3 regions of the Streptomyces sp. NPDC014861 genome follow, and region 1 is predicted to be linked to each of the others. Evidence: riboswitches for the same ligand, from Rfam matches in the RefSeq annotation. Region 1 holds a riboswitch; each other region holds the start of a gene.

Region 1 (6,855 bases):
CTCCATCTACCAGGAGAGCTTCCGCAACGACCAGCCCACCGTCGACTACGTCCGCTGGTACTGCGAACTCGGCGGCGAGGCCCGGACCGTGCCCGTCGTCCCGCTCCTCATGGTCATCGTCGACCGGGAGGCCGCCCTCGTCCCCGTCGACCCCGGCGACGGCCGCGCCGGCGCCCTGGAGGTGCGCAGCCCCGGACTGGTCCACGCGCTCGCCGTCCTCTTCGACCACCTGTGGGAGGCCGGCACCCCCTTCGGCGAGGCGCCCCGCCGCGACGCCCACGACCTCTCCCCCCAGGAACGCGAACTGGTCATGCTCCTGGGCATCGGCTGCACCGACGACATCGCCGCCCGTCGGCTCGGCGTCTCGCTGCGCACGGTGCGCCGGATGAGCTCGGAGCTGATGTCCCGGCTCGGCGCCCGCAGCCGTTTCGAGGCCGGTGTCCGGGCGGTGAAGGAGGGCTGGCTCTGACCTGGCGGGAAATCGCCTGAACCGACGGCCCCGCCGAGCCGTGCAACGGTGAGGGGTTCCGTTCGGGAAAACAGTCCCCTACATTTCCTCGGCATTGAACGCTGATCACCAAGGGGACGCTTTCACCATGTCAGAAGCCGCAACCGGGAAACAACCGGTCATCACCCCGACCAGGATCGTCATAGCCCTGTGCCTGGCAGCCCCGTTCGTGGCGATGCTCTGGGTGAGTTCGTACGCGAAGACCGAGCCGGTCCTCGCCGGAATCCCGTTCTTCTACTGGTACCAGATGCTCTGGGTGGTGGTGTCGACCGCGCTCACGATGGTCGCGTACAAGCTGTGGCAGCGTGACCAGCGCGCCCGCAAGGGAGGTGACGCGCGATGAAGGACGGCGTCAACGGCGTGGCACTCGCCGTCTTCATCTTCTTCTTCCTGGCCGTCACGGTCATGGGCTTCCTCGCCTCCCGGTGGCGCAGGGCCGAGAACGAGAACAGCCTCGACGAATGGGGCCTCGGCGGACGGTCGTTCGGCACCTGGGTCACCTGGTTCCTGCTCGGCGGCGACATCTACACCGCGTACACCTTCGTCGCCGTCCCCGCGGCCATCTACGCGGCGGGCGCGGCCGGCTTCTTCGCCGTGCCGTACACGATCCTGATCTACCCGCTGATCTTCACCTTCCTGCCGCGGCTCTGGTCCGTCTCGCACAAGCACGGATATGTGACCACCTCGGACTTCGTCCGCGGCCGCTTCGGCTCCAAGGGCCTGTCCCTGGCGGTGGCCCTCACCGGCATCCTCGCCACCATGCCGTACATCGCGCTCCAGCTCGTCGGCATCCAGGCCGTCCTGGACGTGATGGGCGTCGGCGGCGGCGAGGACACCCACTGGTTCATCAAGGACCTGCCGATCCTCATCGCCTTCGGCGTGCTCGCGGCGTACACGTACTCCTCGGGCCTGCGCGCCCCGGCGCTCATCGCCTTCGTCAAGGACACCCTGATCTACATCGTCATCGCGGTGGCGATCATCTACATCCCGATCAAGCTCGGCGGCTTCGACGAGATCTTCGCCAAGGCCGGCGAGGCGTACGCGACGATCAACCCGGCGACCGACAAACCGCGCGGCTCGCTGGTCCCGGGCGAGGCGAGCCAGTGGACGTACGCGACGCTCGCGCTCGGCTCGGCGCTCGCGCTCTTCATGTACCCGCACTCGATCACGGCGACCCTCTCCTCCAAGAGCCGCGAGGTCATCCGCCGCAACACCACCATCCTGCCGCTGTACTCGCTGATGCTGGGCCTGCTCGGGCTGCTCGGCTTCATGGCGATCGCCGCCGGAGTGAAGGTCGCCAACGGCCAGCTCGCCATCCCGCAGCTGTTCGAGAACATGTTCCCGGACTGGTTCGCCGGCGTGGCCTTCGCCGCGATCGGCATCGGCGCGCTCGTCCCGGCCGCGATCATGTCGATCGCCGCGGCCAACCTCTTCACCCGCAACATCTACAAGGACTTCATCAAGAAGGACGCCACCCCGGAGCAGGAGACCAAGGTCTCCAAGCTGGTCTCGCTCCTGGTCAAGGTCGGCGCGCTCGCCTTCGTCCTCACCATGGACAAAACGGTCGCGATCAACTTCCAGCTGCTCGGCGGCATCTGGATCCTCCAGACCTTCCCGGCCCTGGTCGGCGGACTGTTCACCCGCTGGTTCCACCGCTGGGCGCTGATCGCCGGCTGGGCGGTCGGCATGATCTACGGCACGGTCGCCGCGTACGGCGTCGCCAGCCCGACCCAGAAGCACTTCGGCGGTTCCTCGGCGGAGATCCCGGGCATCGGCGAGATCGGCTACATCGGCCTCACCGCCTTCGTCCTCAACGTCGTCGTCACGGTGGTCCTCACCTTCGTCCTCCGGGCCGCCAAGGCCCCGGACGGCATCGACGAGACCTCCCCGTCGGACTACACGGCCGACGCCGGCGACGCGGGCGTCAGCACCGAGCTCCCCAAGGTCGGCGCCGCCACCCACTGAGCCGCGGACGCGCGCGCGAGAGGGGCCCGGGAAAACCCGGGCCCCTCTCGCGTGGCCGCGCGGCAGACTGGGACGCATGGACTTCACGATCAGGGCGGTACGGCCCGAGGAGCACGAGGAGCTCGGTGACCTCACCGGGCTCACCTATCTGAACGACGGGCTGCTGCTGCACGGCGAGGACGACTTCTACCTGGACGTGCTCCGCGACACGGCCCGCCGGGCGCGCGAGAGCGAGGTGCTGGTCGCCACCGACGCCGAGGACCGGATCGTCGGCGGGGTGACCTTCGCCCCCGGCGGCACCCCCTGGGCCGACATCGCCGTCCCCGGCGAGGCCGAGTTCCGGATGCTCGTGGTCGCGCCGGCGGCCCGCGGCAGGGGCGTCGGGGAGGCCCTCGTGCGCGCCTGCGTGGACCGGGCGCGCGCCCTGCCCGACTGCGCCAGGATCGTGCTCTCCACGGACGGCAAGATGGTGTCGGCGCACCGGATCTACGAACGGATGGGCTTCGTGCGCACCCCCGAGCGGGACTGGCAGCCCATCCCCGAACACTCTCTGCGAACCTACGCCCTGGAGCTGTAGTCCACGGACCGACACAACATGTGGGGGGTGCCGCGATCGGCGCCCCCCACATGTATGCTCGTCCTCGCTGTCGCCGCAGGGGAATCCGGTGTGAATCCGGAACTGTCCCGCAACGGTGTACTTCGTGTGCCCTTGTCCACGGAGAGAGTCCGAGCACCTGCCGGCAGTGCGCCCGGTACGACCGTTCCGGGTGCCGACGACGTCCGGGCCTCGCGGAATGGGCCGGTGGACGCGGGCGCATCCGCGCGTACGGGTGCCCGCCCGCCCCTCCCCCGCCGCGGCCCGGTCCGAGAGCGAGGGAGAGCCCCCACGTGACCATCGCGCCTGCGGGTCCGTCAGCCACCGAGGCCGCCGCGATCGACAGCGACGGCCCCGGGACCGTGCTGCTGCGGACCCTGACCGACCTCACCGCCGACCTCACCGACACCGACCCCGGTCGGGTCGCCGCCGCCGCGCTGCGGGGCCGGCACGCCGGTTCGGACGAGGCGGAGCTGCGCGAACTGGCCACCGAGGCCGCCGCCGGTCTCATCGCCGAGGACCCCTCCTACTCGCGGCTCGCCGCGAGGCTGCTCACCCTCACCATCGCCGAGGAGGCGGCCTCCCAGGGCGCCGTCTGCTTCTCCGCCTCCGTCGCCACCGGCCACCGCGAGGGCCTGATCGCCGACCGCACCGCCGCCTTCGTCGCGCTGCACGCGGACCGCATGGACGCGCTGATCGACCTCGCCGGCGACGACCGCTTCGGCTACTTCGGCCTGCGGACGCTCTACTCCCGCTATCTGCTGCGCCACCCGATCACCCGCAAGGTGATCGAGACCCCGCAGCACTTCATGCTGCGGGTGGCTGCGGGCCTCGCCGAGGACGACTCGCTCCGCGCGCTGGACGAGGTGGCGGCGCTGTACCGGCTGATGAGCCGGCTCGACTACCTGCCCTCCTCCCCCACGCTCTTCAACTCCGGCACCCGCCACCCGCAGATGTCCTCCTGCTACCTGCTGGACTCCCCGCAGGACGAGCTGGACTCGATCTACGACCGCTACCACCAGGTCGCGCGCCTGTCGAAGCACGCCGGCGGCATCGGCCTGTCCTACTCCCGGATCCGCTCGCGCGGTTCGCTGATCCGCGGCACCAACGGGCACTCCAACGGCATCGTGCCGTTCCTGAAGACGCTCGACGCCTCCGTGGCGGCGGTGAACCAGGGCGGCCGGCGCAAGGGCGCCGCCGCGGTCTACCTGGAGACCTGGCACGCGGACATCGAGGAGTTCCTGGAGCTCCGCGACAACACCGGCGAGGACGCCCGCCGCACCCACAACCTGAACCTCGCCCACTGGATCCCGGACGAGTTCATGCGCCGGGTGAACGCGGACGCCGAGTGGTCGCTCTTCTCCCCCGCCGACGTGCCCGAGCTGGTCGACCTGTGGGGCGAGGAGTTCGACGCCGCCTACCGCGCCGCCGAGGCGAAGGGCCTGGCCCGCCGGACCATGCCGGCCCGCGACCTGTACGGCCGGATGATGCGGACCCTGGCCCAGACCGGCAACGGCTGGATGACCTTCAAGGACGCCTCGAACCGTACGGCCAACCAGACCGCCGAGCCCGGCACGGTCGTCCACTCCTCCAACCTCTGCACCGAGATCATCGAGGTCACGAACGACGGCGAGACGGCCGTCTGCAACCTCGGCTCGGTCAACCTCGGCGCCTTCGTCTCCGGCGGCACCATCGACTGGGAGCGGCTCGACGAGACCGTCCGCACCGCGGTCACCTTCCTCGACCGGGTCGTCGACATCAACTTCTACCCGACCGAGCAGGCCGGGAACTCCAACTCCCGCTGGCGCCCGGTCGGCCTGGGCGCGATGGGCCTCCAGGACGTCTTCTTCAAGCTGCGGCTGCCCTTCGACTCCGCCGAGGCCCGCGCGCTCTCCACCCGGATCGCCGAGCGCATCATGCTCGCCGCGTACGAGGCCTCCGCCGACCTCGCCGAGCGCAGCGGTCCGCTGCCGGCCTGGGAGAAGACCCGTACCGCGCGGGGCGTGCTCCACCCCGACCACTACGGCGTCGAGCTCACCTGGCCCGAGCGCTGGGCCGCGCTGCGCGAGCGGATCGCGACCACCGGCATGCGCAACAGCCTGCTGCTCGCCATCGCCCCGACGGCGACCATCGCCTCCATCGCCGGCGTCTACGAGTGCATCGAGCCGCAGGTCTCCAACCTGTTCAAGCGCGAGACGCTCTCCGGCGAGTTCCTCCAGGTCAACTCGTACCTCGTGGACGAGCTGAAGGCGCTCGGCGTGTGGGACGCGCAGACCCGCGAGGCGCTGCGCGAGGCCAACGGCTCGGTGCAGGGCTTCAACTGGGTGCCGGCCGAGGTCCGCGACCTGTACCGCACGGCGTGGGAGATCCCGCAGCGCGGCCTGATCGACATGGCGGCGGACCGCACCCCCTTCCTCGACCAGTCGCAGTCGCTGAACCTCTTCATGGAGACGCCGACCATCGGCAAGCTGTCGTCGATGTACGCGTACGCCTGGAAGCAGGGCCTGAAGACGACGTACTACCTGCGCTCCCGCCCGGCGACCCGGATCGCCCGCGCGGCCCAGGCGTCCGCCACCGCCGCCGCCCCCATCCCCGTCCAGCAGGCCGCCGACCCCGACGCGGTCGCCTGCTCCCTTGAGAACCCCGAGTCCTGCGAGGCCTGCCAGTAATGAGCACCAACGAGCACAAGAACCTCCTGGACCCCGGTTTCGAGCTGACCCTCCGCCCGATGCGCTACCCGGACTTCTACGAGCGCTACCGGGACGCCATCAAGAACACCTGGACCGTCGAGGAGGTCGACCTCCACTCGGACGTCGCCGACCTCGCCAAGCTCACCCCCGGCGAGCAGCACATGATCGGCCGGCTGGTCGCGTTCTTCGCGACGGGCGACTCGATCGTGGCGAACAACCTGGTCCTGACGCTGTACAAGCACATCAACTCCCCCGAGGCGCGGCTCTACCTCTCGCGCCAGCTCTTCGAGGAGGCCGTGCACGTCCAGTTCTATCTGACCCTCCTGGACACCTACCTGCCCGACCCGGACGACCGCGCGGCGGCCTTCGACGCCGTCGAGAACATCCCCTCCATCCGCGAGAAGGCGCAGTTCTGCTTCAAGTGGATGGACTCGGTCGAGAAGATCGACCAGCTGGAGACGGCCGCCGACCGCCGCCGCTTCCTGCTCAACCTGATCTGCTTCGCCGCGTGCATCGAGGGCCTGTTCTTCTACGGCGCCTTCGCGTACGTCTACTGGTTCCGCTCGCGCGGCCTGCTGCACGGCCTGGCGACCGGCACCAACTGGGTGTTCCGCGACGAGACCATGCACATGAACTTCGCCTTCGAGGTCGTGGACACGGTCCGCAAGGAGGAGCCGGAGCTCTTCGACGACGCCCTCCAGCAGCAGGTCACCGACATGCTGAGGGAGGCCGTCGAGGCGGAGCTCCAGTTCGGCCGCGACCTGTGCGGTGACGGCCTGCCCGGCATGAACACCGAGTCCATGCGCGAGTACCTCCAGTGCGTCGCCGACCAGCGCCTGGTCCGCCTCGGCTTCCCGCCGGTCTACGGCTCCGAGAACCCCTTCTCCTTCATGGAGCTCCAGGGCGTCCAGGAACTCACCAACTTCTTCGAGCGCCGCCCCTCCGCCTACCAGGTGGCGGTCGAGGGCTCGGTCGACCTGGACGAGGACTTCTAGGACCCGGTCCGTCCGGACATGTGAGAGGGCCCCGCACTCCTGGAGTGCGGGGCCCTCTCACACGTCCGGGACTCAGTCGTTGGCGACGACCGGGTAGCGCGG
Region 2 (6,855 bases), on a different contig from region 1:
CCACCGTCACCGGGAAGACCGACGGCGCCCCGCTGCCGGACGTCACGGCCCCGGGCTTCGCCTCCTCCTTCTCCGAGCCGCCACCACAGGCCGACAGAGCCAGCCCGGCGACCACGACGACAGCCACACGCGGCAGTTGCCCGACGAACCGCGCCGGAGCGCGACGCGTACCAGTGAACACAGATGTTCCTTTCGAGGGTTCTCACGATGCCGCCCCGCCCGCGCGTCGCGGCGGCGCTGCCCTTCGGGAGCGAGGCGTTCGGGAATCAGGCCGGATCCGGGCCGGAGGAACGGAGGCCCGGTGAGCCGGGCCCGCGTAAGCGGCCGGCGGTGACGGCGGGGGAAGCGGCGGACGGAGCGCGCCTCGCGTGAACCGGAGGGACGCGGCATGAATGGTCCTGAGCCATCGCGATCCCCCTCCCGATTTCAGCTTAGGGGAGGCTAACCTGACAAGGGTGGGCCTGTCGAGCGGAGTTCGGGAGACGGAGAGAGGTCCCTCACCTCTCCGCCGACGCCCGGCGCACCGAACGGTGAAGATCTCTTCCTGTCGATCCTCCGCTACCACCATGCGTCACATGACGCACATCGCCAAGGGCGTGAACCTCCCTGTGCCCAAAGCCCCGTTGAGGGTCGCCGTGGGACACCGACGCGCCCCTCGTGGAAGCTGCGGCGCTCCTGCTGAACGCGGCGGGCAGGTCGCCGACTGGGGGGAGCTGGACCTGCCGCGCGTCGAGCGCGACGTGGAGCGGGTCCTGGGGGTACGACGTGGGGCTCGCGGGCCTGGCACAGGACTTCGGCGGCGCAGCGGTGCGGGCCGCGCCCTGCTCGTCCCTCCGCCCGCCGGCGGCCGGCTGAAGCTCAAGGTGCGCCATTCCGGCACGTCCGGGAGAGGCCCCGGATCCCCGAGGGCCCGCACCTGGTCGTGATCGACAAGGGAAGACACACCACTGGGAGTTCACGCTCACCCCGCCCCCTTGAGCGGGGCCGCTCAGTGCGGCAGGGGCAGGGGGTTCAGGGCGTAGGCGACGTCGCAGCCGCCTTCCCCGGGCATGCGCTGGATCCTCGGGGGCGTCCAGACCTCCGGCTTCTTGCCGGGTGTCACGCGGGCGAGGACGCAGTCCTGGGGGTCGAAGCCGTTGCCCTTCAAAGACAGGTGGACGCCGACCCTGCCTCCGGACGCGAGCACCTCGGTACGGATCGCCGGGTCCAGGTCCAGGCCGGCGAGCGCACCGCGTACCTCCGCCTCGTCCGCCTTGCCGTCCTTCGAGACCTCGGAGAGTGCCGCGTGCAGCTTGCCGGAGGGCAGTTCGGGCGGGGCGGGAGGCGGGGCGAAGGTCAGCGGGAGGTTGTCGGGGCAGTCGACGTCACGAGGGACCTCGCGCCACTCCGCCGCGGGCGACACCCGCACCTCGAAGCAGCGGTGCACGACGATCTCCTGGACGTCGAACCAGCCGTCGTACGCGGAGCCGGAGGTGCGGACGACCACGTCGACGCCGTCGCCTTCGTGCGTCGACGTGCCGCTCAGTCCCAGGACTTCCACGCCGTCGATGCCGGAGGCGGAGCGCCCGACCTCCTCCGCGGTACGCGGACGCTGGCTGTGGAGCCGCTCGCCCGCCTTCCGCGCCACCTCGCGCGCGGCGTCCGTCGCGTCCCCTTCGGAGTTCTGCAGCACACCGCAGCCCACGGTGAGCAGCAACAGCGGTACGAGCAACGGCAATCGGCGCATGCGCTCACCCTTCCGGTGCCGCGCGGGAGCGGGCGACCGCTCACGTACTCAGACCGGGGTAGGTGATCGTACTCAGCTCGTACGACGATCACCCGCGCCGCCCTGCCTTCCCACATCAGCCCTACGGCGTCCGTCCTTCGACATCAGCCCTCCGCCGTCCGCCCTGCGGCATCGGCCCTCCGGCGTCAGCCCTGCGGCGTGGCGATCCGCAGCCGGTTCCCGTCGGGGTCCCGCAGCTCGAACTCGCGCCCCCACGGGACGTCCTCCACCCGCGCGCCGAACTCGGCGGCGACGGCATCGACGTCGCGCACGCGGAGGTAGACCAGCGTGTCGGGGCGGGCGTCGCCCTCATGCTCGGACAGGAACAGGCGGACCCCGCCCCGGGCGACCTCGACGAACGCGGGGAATCCCGGTTCGAAGCGGTGCTCCCACTGCTGGGCGAAGCCCAGGCGCTCGTACCAGGCCACGGCCACCGCGGCGTTCTCCACGCGGAGAATGGGGATGACTTCCTCGTGCATGGCGGCATCCTCGCAGACCCCACTGACAGACCCCGCCGACCGAACCCACCGAACCCACAGGCCGACCCCGACGACCGACCCGATGACCGACCCGACCGGCGGACCACCCCGGGACCGCCACGTCCGAAAACCGCCGGCCCCGGGTGAAGATCCGTCCCCCTCGCCCGGCTCCCGGCCCCCGGCTCCCGGCTCCCGGCCTCCGGCTCCCCGGCCCCGCCGGCCGCTCCGACTCGCCCCAAGACCGGGGCGACCGCCCCCGACGCCGGGGCGGAGCGCTCCGGCCGGATCGTCATCTAAAATTTGACGCGGCTGCGGGGCCGCGGCCTGCCGCTTCGAGCGGCGGGCGCGGTACGGCCGGCCCATCGGGACCGCACGGCGTCGATCACGGAATGACCTTGATCACGTCTCCCCGGGGAATCGCCTGACCACCGGCGCGCGTCCGAGTGGTACGGGAGGCCCAGCTCCCCGTCCACGTACAGAAGACCCCCAGGGAGAAGTGAGGTATGCCGGTGATCTGCGTCGGAGGCATGATCGGGATCGGCAAGACGAGTGTGGCCGAGCTGCTCGCCAGGGAGCTGGGCACCGAGGTCTTCTACGAGAGCGTGGACGACAACCCGATCCTGCCGCTCTTCTACTCGGCGAGCCCCGAGGAGATCCAGGCGAAGCGCTACCCCTTCCTCCTCCAGCTGTACTTCCTCCAGACCCGGTTCGCCGCGATCAAGGAGGCGTACAAGCAGGACGACAGCGTCCTCGACCGGTCGATCTACGAGGACTGGTACTTCGCCAAGGTCAACCACGACCTGGGCCGGATCAGCTCCCTGGAGATGCAGGTCTACGAGGGACTGCTCGACGAGATGATGCGCGAGATCGAGGGGCTGCCTTACCGCAAGGCGCCCGACCTCATGGTCTATCTGAAGGCGGACTTCGAGACGGTCCTGCACCGCATCGGACTGCGGGGGCGCGACTTCGAGCAGGACGAGGGCCTGGTCGAGTACTACCGCACGCTCTGGTCCGGGTACGACGACTGGGTGCACCGGCACTACTCCGCCAGCGACGTCCTCGTCGTCGACATGAACAACACCGATGTCGTGAACAACCCCGAGGACGCCGCCCGCGTGGCCCAGGAGGTCAAGAACGCCCTGGCGGAGGTCGCGCACCGCGTCTGACCTGCGCGGGACCCCGGGCGGCGGCAAGATCCCCTGTGATAGCTTGCCCGGGCCAGTCGCACCTCTGTACGTATCGAGGCGGTACGTGCACGGGTCAGGGAATCCGGTGGGAATCCGGAGCTGACGCGCAGCGGTGAGGGTGACGGGCGGGACAACGGCCACTGGGCCCCTCGGGGCCCGGGAAGGCGTCCCGTCCGGACGATCCCGAGTCCGAAGACCTGCTGGCGCCCCGGAGGGCGCACCGCCGTCCGGGGAGCTCCGTACGACAGGCTCCGCGCATGAGCCGTGACGCAGAGGACTCCCGCCGTGCCCTTCGCACACCCCGTCCGCTCCGCCGTGCTGTTCGTGGCCGGTGCCGTTCTCGTCGCCGGCTGCGGCGCGGGCGACCCGGCCTCCGGGCCCTCGGGGAAGGGCCGGGACACCGGCCGGGGTTCCGGCGCGGCCGCCGGCCCCGTCGGTCTCGACAACTGCGGGCAGCGGGTCGAGGTGGCCGAGCCGCCCCGCCGGGCCGTGGCCCTCGACCAGGGATCGGCCGAGATCCTGCTCTCGCTCGGGCTGGCCGACCGCATGGTGGGCACGGCCACCTGGACGGACCCGGTCCTCAAGGGGCTGGAGCAGGCGAACGCCCGGGTCCCCCGGCTCGCCGAGCGGTATCCGTCGTTCGAGAAGGTGCTCGATGCCGAGCCCGACTTCGTCAGCGCCTCGTTCCTCTACACGCTGGGCAAGGGTGGAGTCGCGCCCCGTGAGCGGTTCGCGAAGCTCGGCGTGCCCACCTACCTCTCCCCCTCCGACTGCGTCGGCAAGGACAACAGCGGCGACGGCGACGGCGTGCGGACCGCGCCGCTGACCATGGACACCGTGTACGGCGAGGTCCGCGACCTGGCCAGGATCTTCGGGGTGCCGGAGCGCGGCGAGAAGCTGGTCGGCGAGCTCAGCGCCCGGGTCGCGAAGGCGAAGGCCGGCGCCGACTTCGGCGGCGCCTCCGTCCTCTACTGGTTCTCCGACTCCCAGGGCCCCTACATGGCGGGCTGCTGCGGCGCGCCGGGCATCGTGAGCGGGGTGCTCGGGGTGAAGAACGTCTTCGACGACACGAAGGAGGAGTGGCCGCAGATCAACTGGGAGACCGTCGCCGACCGCGACCCCGACGTGCTGGTGATCGCCGACCTGACCCGCAAGGCCCAGTCCGCCGAGAGCGCCGCGAAGAAGATCGAGTTCCTGGAGTCGCACCCCGTCACGCGGAACATGACGGCGGTGCGCGAGAAGCGGTACGTCACCCTCAGCGGCCAGGCCATGAACCCCACGATCCGTACCGTCGAAGGCATCGAACAGCTGGCCGCCGCGCTGCGGACGCACGGGCTCGCGAAGTGATCCGGCCGGGTCCGGCCGCCGGTCCCGCCGAGGCGGGCGTGGCCGGGGGCCGGCGCCGTGCCGCGGTCGGCACGGCGGTCGCGGGGACGGCCGGGGTCCTCCTCCTGTGCGTCTCCGTGGCGCTCGCCGTCACCATCGGTCCGGCCGACATCCGCGTCGCGGACGCCTGGACCGTGATCGTGTCGCACCTCGGCGGCGAGGCGTCCGCGCTGAGCCCCCTCCGGGAGGGCATCGTCTGGGAACTGCGGCTGCCGCGCACCCTCCTCGCCGCCGCGTGCGGCGCCGGGCTCGCGGTCTGCGGCGCGGTGATGCAGTCGCTGCTGCGCAACCCGCTCGCCGACCCCTTCGTGCTGGGCGTCTCCTCGGGCGCGTCGACCGGGGCGGTCTCCGTCGTCGTCCTCGGCGTGGGCGGGGGTGCGCTGTCCGTCGCGGGAGGGGCGTTCCTGGGCGCGCTCGGTTCGTTCGGCCTCGTCCTGCTGCTCAGCCACACGCTGGGCGGTTCGACGGACCGCGTCGTGCTGGCGGGCGTGGCCGCGATGCAGCTCTTCTCCGCGCTGACCTCGTTCGTGGTGATGACCGCCGCCGACGCCGAGACCACCCGGGGCATCCTCTTCTGGCTGCTCGGCTCGCTCGGCGGGGCGGACTGGTCCGACGTCGGCGTGTGCGCCGCCGTCCTGGCCGTCGCGCTGCTGGTGTGCGGCGGCTACGCCCGTACGCTGGACGCCTTCGCGTTCGGGGAGGACGCGGCGGCGACGCTGGGCGTGGCCGTGGCGCGCACGCGGCTGGTGCTGCTGTCGGTCACCGCGCTGCTCACCGCCGTCCTCGTCGCCGCGGCCGGCGCGATCGGCTTCGTCGGCCTGGTCCTGCCGCACGCGGTGCGCGCCCTCGCCGGCCCCGGTCACGCCAGGCTGCTGCCGCTGACCGCGCTCGCCGGGGCCGTCTTCCTGGTGTGGGCGGACACCCTCGCCCGCACGGTCCTCGACCCGCAGGAGGTCCCGGTCGGCGTGGTGACGTCGCTCGTGGGCGTCCCCGCCTTCGTCCTCGTCCTGTACCGCACCAGGAGCCCCCGATGACCGGCACGTCGACGTCGGTCCACGGCGGTACGGGGCTCCGCGCCGCCCGGGTCTCGCGGACGGCCGGCGGGGCACTGGTGCTGGACGGGGTGAGCATCGCGCCGCGTCCGGGCACGCTGACCGGGCTGCTGGGGCCGAACGGCTCGGGGAAGTCCACGCTGCTGCGCGTCCTGGCGGGCGTCCTCGCGCCGGAGACGGGGGTCGTGACCCTGGACGGCGAACGGCTGGGCGCGGTCCCACGCCGTGCGCTCGCCCGGCGGGTCGCCGTCGTCGAGCAGCACGCCGACACCCAGGTGGACCTCACCGTGGCGGACGCCGTACGCCTCGGCCGCGTCCCGCACCGCCGGGCGTGGTCGCCCCCGACGCCCGCCGACGAGGAGGCCGTCCGGTCCGCGCTCGCCCGCACCGGCCTCACCGATCGCGCGCACCGCGCCTGGCGCACCCTCTCCGGCGGCGAGCGCCAGCGCGTCCAGCTCGCCCGCGCCCTCGCCCAGGAGCCGCGCGAACTGCTGCTCGACGAGCCGACCAACCACCTCGACGTCCACCACCAGCTCGCCCTGATGGCCCTCGTCTCGGATCTGCGCCTCACCTGCGTCATGGCCCTGCACGACCTCAACCTCGCGGCGATGTACTGCGATCACGTGGTCGTGCTCCACGAGGGCCGCGTCGCGGCGGCCGGTCCGGTGGACGAGGTCCTCACCGCGGAGCTCGTCTCCGAGGTCTACGGCGTCCGCGCCGCGGTGACCCACCCGGACCCGGACGGCCGCCCGCACATCCGCTTCGTCCGCTGACCGCTCCCTCCGCGGGCGGCCCTCAGGCGGAGGACGCGGGCGCCGGCCGGTCCGCTCCGTGCTGCTCGCGGACGGCGATGCGGGCGAGCTTCGTCAGCATCATGCCGTTGCGGATGGAGACGAGGTAGTCGACGGGGAGGCCGTGCATGCGGGTGCCGGGGCCGCGCAGGGGATGCCATTCGAGCAGGAAGAGGGTGTTCCCGCCCCAGGGGA
Region 3 (6,855 bases), on a different contig from region 1:
CGGTCGCAGTGGGCGGCGGCGAGGTTGAGGTCGTGGAGCGCCAGGAGGTTGGTGGTGCCCAGGGTGCGGACGAGGGCGAGGACGTCCATCTGGTGGCGGATGTCGAGGTGGTTCGTCGGTTCGTCGAGGACGAGGAGCCGGGGCTCCTGGACGAGAGCGCGGGCGACCAGGGCGCGCTGGCGCTCGCCGCCGGAGAGCGTCGGGTAGGCGCGGTCGGCGAGCGCGGTGAGGCCGACGCGGGCGAGGGCGGCGTCGGTGCGGGCGGCGTCGTCGGCGGTGTCGCCCTCCCAGAACCGCTTGTGCGGGGAGCGGCCGAGGGTGACGAGTTCGCGGACGGTGACCTCGAATTCGAGGGTGGTGTCCTGCGGGACGGTGGCCACCCGGCGGGCGCGGGCCTTGGGGCCGAGGGCGCGCAGGTCGGCGCCGTCGAGCAGGGCGCGGCCCGCGGTGGGGGCGAGGGTGCCGTAGACGCAGCGCAGGAGGGTGGTCTTGCCGCTGCCGTTGGGGCCGATGAGGCCGACGGTCTCGCCGGGGCGGGCGGTGAGGTGGGCGTCGCGGAGCCGGTGCTCGTACGAGAGGCCCTCGATGCGCAGTCCGGTCACAGGGCGGCTCCTTCGGGACGTCGGCGCATCAGCCAGAGGAAGAGCGGGCCGCCGGTGAGGGCGGTGAGGACGCCGACGGGGATGTCCTGGGGGGCGGCGACGGTGCGGGCGCCGAGGTCGGCGACGACGAGGGCGACGGCGCCGCCGAGCGCGGCGACGGGCAGCAGCCGGCGGTGCGGCGCTCCGACGAGGAGGCGGGCGGCGTGCGGGACCATCAGGCCGATGAAGCCGACGGCGCCGCTGGCGGCGACCATCACGGCGGTGACGAGGGAGGCGAGGAGGAAGACGGCGGCGCGGAAGCGGCCGGTGTCGAGGCCGAGGACGGTGGCGCCCTCGTCGCCGGTGAGGAGCAGGTCGAGCGGGCGGGCGAGGGCGAGCAGGACGCCGGTGCCGAGGATCAGGACGACGGTGGGCAGCACGAGGGTGTCCCAGCGGGCGGAGCCGAGGCCGCCGAAGGACCAGTAGAGGGCTTCCTGGAAGTGCTCGGGGCGGGCGGCGGCGACCAGGACGAGGGTGGTGAGGGCGGTGAGGATGTACGAGACGGCGACGCCGGCGAGGACGAGCCGGGGGCCGGTCATGGTGGAGCCGCGGCGGGCCAGCGCGTAGACGAGGACGAGGGCGACGAGGGAGCCGGCGAAGGCCCCGGCGGGCAGGGCGAGGGTGGTGGTGAGCCCGCCGCCGATGCCGAGGACCAGGACGAGGACGGCGCCGGTGGAGGCCCCGGAGGAGATCCCGAGCAGGAAGGGGTCGGCGAGCCGGTTGCGGACGAGGGCCTGGAGGACGGTCCCGACGACCGCGAGCCCGGCGCCGACCACGATCCCGAGGACCACCCGGGGCAGCCGGACGTCGAGCACGATGGTGCGGTACGGGGAGGGGGCCGCGTTCCCGGTGAGGGCTTCGAGCACCTGGCCGGGCGGGATCCGTACGGAGCCGAGCGCGAGGGAGCCGAGCACGGCGGCGGCGAGGGCGGCGAGCAGCCCGGCGACGACGAGGGCGTACCGGCCCCGGCCGGGCGTCGCCGCCGCCGGAGGGGCCGGGGCGGCGGCGACGGCGGTCATCGGCCGGCGGCCGGGTGGAGCTGGGCGGCGAGCTTGTCGACGGCGGCCGGGACGCGGACGCCGAGGACGGTGTCGGAGAGCGGGAGGACGGCGAAGCGGCGGTTCTTGACCGCGGGGACGTCCTTGAGGGCGGGGTCGTCGAGGAGGCGCTTCTTCTTCTGCTCGACGGTGGTGGAGCCGTAGTCGTAGATGACGATGACCTCGGGCTTGCGGGCGACGACCTGCTCCCAGGCGGCGTCGCCGAAGGCCTTGGGGAGGTCGGCGAAGACGTTGCGGCCGCCGGCCCGGCTGATGAGCTCGTTGCCGATGCCCTTGCCGCCGGCGGTGAAGGCGGTCTTGTCGCCGCTGTCGTAGACGAAGACGGAGACGGGGTCGAGGTCGCCGAGGCGCTTCTCGGTGGCGGCGACGGTGGCGCGGGCCTCCTTGTTCCACTTCTCGGCCCGGTCGGGGACGCCGAAGGTGCGGCCGACCTCGGTGACCTCGCGGTAGAGGTCGTCGACGGAGGGGGTGCCGGCGGGGCAGGACTCGCTGTTGAGGCGGGTGGTGATGCCGGCCCTGCCCAGGTCGTCGCGGCCGCGGCCGTCCTTGGCGTCGAAGGCGGAGGCGTAACCGCCGTAGACGAAGTCGGGGTTCGCGGCGAGCAGCGCCTCCTTGGAGGGGTACTCCTTCGACAGCACGGGGACGGAGTCGTACGCCCGCTTGTAGGCGGGGAGGATCGCGTCGTCGAGGTAGGCGGTGCCGGCGAGGGACTTCTCCAGGCCGAGGGCGAGGAGGATCTCGGTGACGTGCTGGTTCATGGTGACCGCGCGCTTCGGCGGGGCCTGGAAGGTGGTGGTCTCGCCGCAGTTGGTGACGGTGTACGGGAAGCCGGGGGCGGGCTTCGCGGCGTCCTCGCTGCTCGCGGGGCCGGCGCAGGCGGCGAGCAGGGGCAGCAGGGCGGTGGCGGCGAGCAGCCGGGGGCGCCTGGTCATGGCGAAGGGCCTCCTCCGGGGATTTCCACGTCCCCGATCGGTGGTGAGAAGGCGGCAGGTCAGTTCCTGGCTTCCACACGGGGTGTGGTCACAGTGGCGGGACCGCGCCGGATTCGCACCGGCTTCCTGGTTCCTGCCGCCCTGAAGGTCGGGGCCAGACTACTCGTACGCCTCGACGACCTTGACGTCCTCCTCGGTCACGACGCCCTCGACGATCGTGTAGGAGCGGAACTGGAAGGGTCCGGCGGCGTCGGTGTCGGCGGTGGAGACGAGCACGTAGTGGGCGCCGGGCTCGTTGGCGTAGGTGATGTCGGTGCGGGAGGGGTACGCCTCGGTCGCCGTGTGCGAGTGGTAGATGATCACGGGCTCCTCGTCCCGGTCGTCCATCTCGCGGTAGAGCTTGAGGAGGTCGGCGGAGTCGAACTCGTAGAAGGTGGGCGAGCGGGCGGCGTTGAGCATCGGGATGAAGCGCTCGGGGCGGCCCGAGCCGACCGGCCCCGCGACGACGCCGCAGGCCTCGTCGGGGTGGTCCGCGCGGGAGTGTTCCACGATCCGGTCGTACAGGTCCCGGGTGATGGTCAGCATGCCGACAGGATAAGCAGACGGGCCGCCCCGTACCGAGGGATGGTACGGAACGGCCCGGATGCCGAGACGGTGCTGGTCAGGAGCGCTTGACGAAGGCGGCGCCCTCGGGGTTGCGGGCCTTGAGCACCAGGTAGGACACGGTGAGGATCAGTCCCCAGACGGGGGCGCAGTAGAGCGAGACGCGGGCGCCCTCGTCGATGCCCATCATCACGATGACCATGCCGATGAAGAGCAGCGCGAACCAGCTCGTCCAGGGGGCGCCGGGGGCCTTGAAGGTGGACTCGGGCAGCTCGCCCCGGTCGCACTTGCGGCGGTAGCGGATCTGGCTGACGAGGATCATGATCCAGGCCCACATGCCGGAGATGGTCGCGAAGGAGACCACGTACTCGAAGGCCTTGCCCGGGGCGACGTAGTTGATCCAGACGCCGACGAGCATGAGCGCGGCGGAGAAGGTCAGGCCGAGGAGCGGGGTGCCGCCCTTGGTGAGCCGGGTGAAGACCTTCGGGCCCTGGCCGTTGAGCGCGAGGTCGCGCAGCATGCGGCCGGTGGAGTACATGCCGGAGTTGCAGGAGGAGAGCGCGGCCGTCAGCACGACGAAGTTGACGATGGCGGCGCCGACGCCGAGGCCCATCTTCTCGAAGGCGGCGACGAACGGGGAGACGCCCGGCTGGAACTCGGTCCAGGGGACGACCGACAGGATCATGATCAGGGCGCCGACGTAGAAGACGGCGATGCGCCACGGCACGGTGTTGATGGCCTTGGGCAGGACGGTCTTCGGGTCCTTGGACTCGCCCGCGGTGACGCCGACGAGCTCGACGGCGAGGAAGGCGAACATCACGATCTGCAGGGTCATCAGCGTGGAGCCGACGCCGTTGGGGAAGAAGCCGCCCTGGTTCCAGAGGTGGGCCACCGTGGCGGTGTCACCGGCGTCGGAGAAGCCGACGGTGAGGATGCCGGCGCAGATCAGGATCATGCCGATGATGGCGGTGACCTTGACCATGGAGAACCAGAACTCCAGCTCGCCGAAGAGCTTCACGGAGATCAGGTTGGCGCCGTAGAGGATCACGGTGAAGACGAGGGCGGAGATCCATTGCGGGATGTCCCACCAGTACGTCATGTAGGTGGCCGCGGCGGTGACCTCGGTGATGCCGGTGACGACCCAGAAGAGCCAGTACGTCCAGCCCGTGACGAAGCCGGCGAAGGGGCCGACGAACTCGCGGGCGTACTCCGCGAAGGAGCCCGACACCGGTCGGTACATGAGCAGTTCGCCCAGGGCCCGCATGATGAAGAAGATGACCAGACCGGCGATCGCGTACGCCAGGATGAGGCTGGGGCCGGCCTTGTGGATGGCCTTGCCGGCGCCGAGGAAGAGCCCGGTGCCGATCGCGCCGCCGATGGCGATCATCTGGATCTGGCGGGCGCCGAGGCCACGCTGGTAGCCCTCGCCGCCGTCCACGGCCCCGTCGGTGCCGTCGTGCTGCTTGTCGACCTGCACTGAGGTCATGGTGGTGCGCCTTTCTCCATGCTGATCCGCGCGACATCGAGTGCGTCTGCTGCGGATCAGGTCCTGATCCCCCCGGATATGGATGGAGTGCCACCGGCGGTCAGCCGGCTGGGGCGCCCTCGGGAACAGGGGTGGCGTGCCCGAGTGGTCGTGAAGATTTATCACGGGCCGGGCGGTGATCGACGGAGTTGGGTGTGGCGCGCACCACAAAAAAATACGGACAAGAGGGATACAAGACGGCAAGGTGTTCGCTCAGATAACGAGTTCGTTATCCGGATTTGAGCGTCCGCTGAGCGAACACCCGGTGACGGGCACCTGTCAGGACATCAGCGTCTCGACCAGTGACTCCTGGAGCGCCCCGAGCCAGAGGTACGCCATCACCATCGGCTTGCGCGGATCGCTGTCCGGCAGCCGGTAGAGCCGCTCGCTCTCCTCGTCCTCGGTGATGTCGAGCCGGGTGGCGATGGTCAGCCGCAGGTCGTTCAGCGTGCCGAGCCAGGCCCGCGACTCGTCCGGGGTCAGCTTCAGGAGGGCGGAGTCCTCCGGCCCCTCGCTGCTCAGCCCGTCCAAGGCGCGGACCACCGCGAGGGCGTCCTCCCGCTTGCGGGCCCGCAGGTCGTTCTCGGTGAAGCGGCGGAAGTCGGCCGCGGCGGCCCGCAGCTCCTCGGTGTCGTCCCCGTACGCGTCGGGGAAGAGCCGGCGCAGGGCCGGATCGGACGGGGGTTCGCTGGGGCCCTCGGCGAAGAGCGCGGCGAGCGGGTCGGCGTCCGCCTCGGGTTCGTCGCCCGGCCCGATCAGCTCCAGGAGCTGGACGGAGAGGGAGCGCAGGATGGAGACCTCGACCTCGTCGAGGGCGACGGCCGCTCCGCCGCCCGGGACGGCCTCGAAGTGGCCGGCCATCAGCCGCGGTCCTGGGTGAGGGTCGCCCACAGTCCGTAGCCGTGCATCGCCTGCACGTCCCGTTCCATCTCCTCGCGGGTGCCGCTGGAGACCACCGCGCGGCCCTTGTGGTGCACGTCGAGCATCAGCTTGTGCGCCTTGTCCTTCGAATAACCGAAATACGACTGGAAGACGTAGGTGACATAGCTCATCAGGTTCACCGGGTCGTTGTGCACGAGGGTGACCCAGGGGACGTCGGGCTCGACGACCGCGGAGACCTCCTCGGCCGACTCGGTCCGTTCGATCTCGATAGGCGCGATGCTCACTCGTCCCATGCTGCCACCCGGGCCCCCCCGTCGCACAAACGGGCCACCGCGGAGAGGTCGCCCGGCGCAGTATTCGTCAAACTGACGAATACTGCGCTAGCATCGTCGGCATGAACGCTGCGGACCTTGGGCTCCCGGTGGACGTGCCGTCGACCGCGCTCTTCACCGACCAGTACGAGCTCACCATGCTCCAGGCGGCCCTCCGGGCCGGCACCGCCGACCGGCGCTCCGTCTTCGAGGTCTTCACCCGGAGGCTGCCGGAGGGACGGCGGTACGGCGTCCTCGCCGGCGTCGGCCGGGTGCTGGACGCCGTCGAGAACTTCCGATTCGACCCGGCCGTCCTCGGCTTCCTGCGCGAGCGGTCGATCGTCGACGAGCCGACCCTCGAATGGCTCGCCGGCTACCGCTTCTCCGGCGACATCTGGGGCTACCCCGAGGGGGAGGTGTACTTCCCCGGCTCGCCCGTGCTGCGCGTCGAGGGCTCCTTCGCCGAGTGCGTGCTCCTGGAGACGGTGATCCTCTCGATCCTCAACCACGACTCGGCCATCGCCGCGGCCGCCTCCCGGATGTCGGCGGCGGCCGGCGGGCGGCGCCTGATCGAGATGGGCGCCCGCCGCACCCACGAGCTGGCCGCCGTCGCCGCCTCCCGCGCCGCCTACGTCGGCGGCTTCGACTCCACCTCGGACCTCGCCGCGGGCTTCCGCTACGGCATCCCGACCGTCGGCACCTCCGCGCACGCCTTCACCCTGCTCCACGACAGCGAGCGGGACGCCTTCCGGGCCCAGGTCGACAGCCTCGGCCGGGGCACCACCCTCCTCGTCGACACCTACGACGTGGCGGAGGCCGTCCGCACCGCCGTCGAGATCGCCGGGCCCGAGCTCGGCGCCGTCCGCATCGACTCCGGCGACCTCCTGCTCGTCGCCCACCGGG

The links. A riboswitch is a leader RNA that binds a small molecule or an ion and turns the genes downstream of it on or off. The one in region 1 is predicted to bind cobalamin.
Region 2: it holds a riboswitch for cobalamin, as region 1 does, so the genes downstream of both, ACF1BN_RS08905 (ABC transporter substrate-binding protein) here and ACF1BN_RS25230 (ribonucleoside-diphosphate reductase subunit alpha) in region 1, are expected to answer to the same signal.
Region 3: it holds a riboswitch for cobalamin, as region 1 does, so the genes downstream of both, ACF1BN_RS04245 (ABC transporter substrate-binding protein) here and ACF1BN_RS25230 (ribonucleoside-diphosphate reductase subunit alpha) in region 1, are expected to answer to the same signal.

What each region holds. Positions count from the first base shown of each region.
Region 1 covers NZ_JBIBWV010000014.1:112,678-119,532, reverse strand. The annotation lists gene ACF1BN_RS25250 (LuxR family transcriptional regulator) at 1-469, shown strand, start outside; gene ACF1BN_RS25245 (DUF3311 domain-containing protein) at 597-851, shown strand; gene mctP (monocarboxylate uptake permease MctP) at 848-2,473, shown strand; gene ACF1BN_RS25235 (GNAT family N-acetyltransferase) at 2,550-3,050, shown strand; cobalamin riboswitch at 3,092-3,230, shown strand; gene ACF1BN_RS25230 (ribonucleoside-diphosphate reductase subunit alpha) at 3,362-5,737, shown strand; gene ACF1BN_RS25225 (ribonucleotide-diphosphate reductase subunit beta) at 5,737-6,753, shown strand; gene def (peptide deformylase) at 6,826-6,855, opposite strand, start outside.
Region 2 covers NZ_JBIBWV010000003.1:514,867-521,721, reverse strand. The annotation lists gene ACF1BN_RS08925 (iron-siderophore ABC transporter substrate-binding protein) at 1-127, opposite strand, end outside; gene ACF1BN_RS08920 (translation initiation factor IF-2) at 989-1,726, opposite strand; gene ACF1BN_RS08915 (glyoxalase superfamily protein) at 1,912-2,244, opposite strand; gene ACF1BN_RS08910 (deoxynucleoside kinase) at 2,748-3,410, shown strand; cobalamin riboswitch at 3,507-3,630, shown strand; gene ACF1BN_RS08905 (ABC transporter substrate-binding protein) at 3,717-4,778, shown strand; gene ACF1BN_RS08900 (FecCD family ABC transporter permease) at 4,775-5,851, shown strand; gene ACF1BN_RS08895 (ABC transporter ATP-binding protein) at 5,848-6,642, shown strand; gene ACF1BN_RS08890 (SRPBCC family protein) at 6,665-6,855, opposite strand, start outside.
Region 3 covers NZ_JBIBWV010000002.1:90,920-97,774, reverse strand. The annotation lists gene ACF1BN_RS04255 (ABC transporter ATP-binding protein) at 1-602, opposite strand, end outside; gene ACF1BN_RS04250 (FecCD family ABC transporter permease) at 599-1,660, opposite strand; gene ACF1BN_RS04245 (ABC transporter substrate-binding protein) at 1,657-2,631, opposite strand; cobalamin riboswitch at 2,671-2,805, opposite strand; gene ACF1BN_RS04240 (Mov34/MPN/PAD-1 family protein) at 2,791-3,216, opposite strand; gene ACF1BN_RS04235 (amino acid permease) at 3,293-4,720, opposite strand; gene ACF1BN_RS04230 (DUF2017 domain-containing protein) at 5,039-5,620, opposite strand; gene clpS (ATP-dependent Clp protease adapter ClpS) at 5,620-5,934, opposite strand; gene ACF1BN_RS04220 (nicotinate phosphoribosyltransferase) at 6,036-6,855, shown strand, end outside.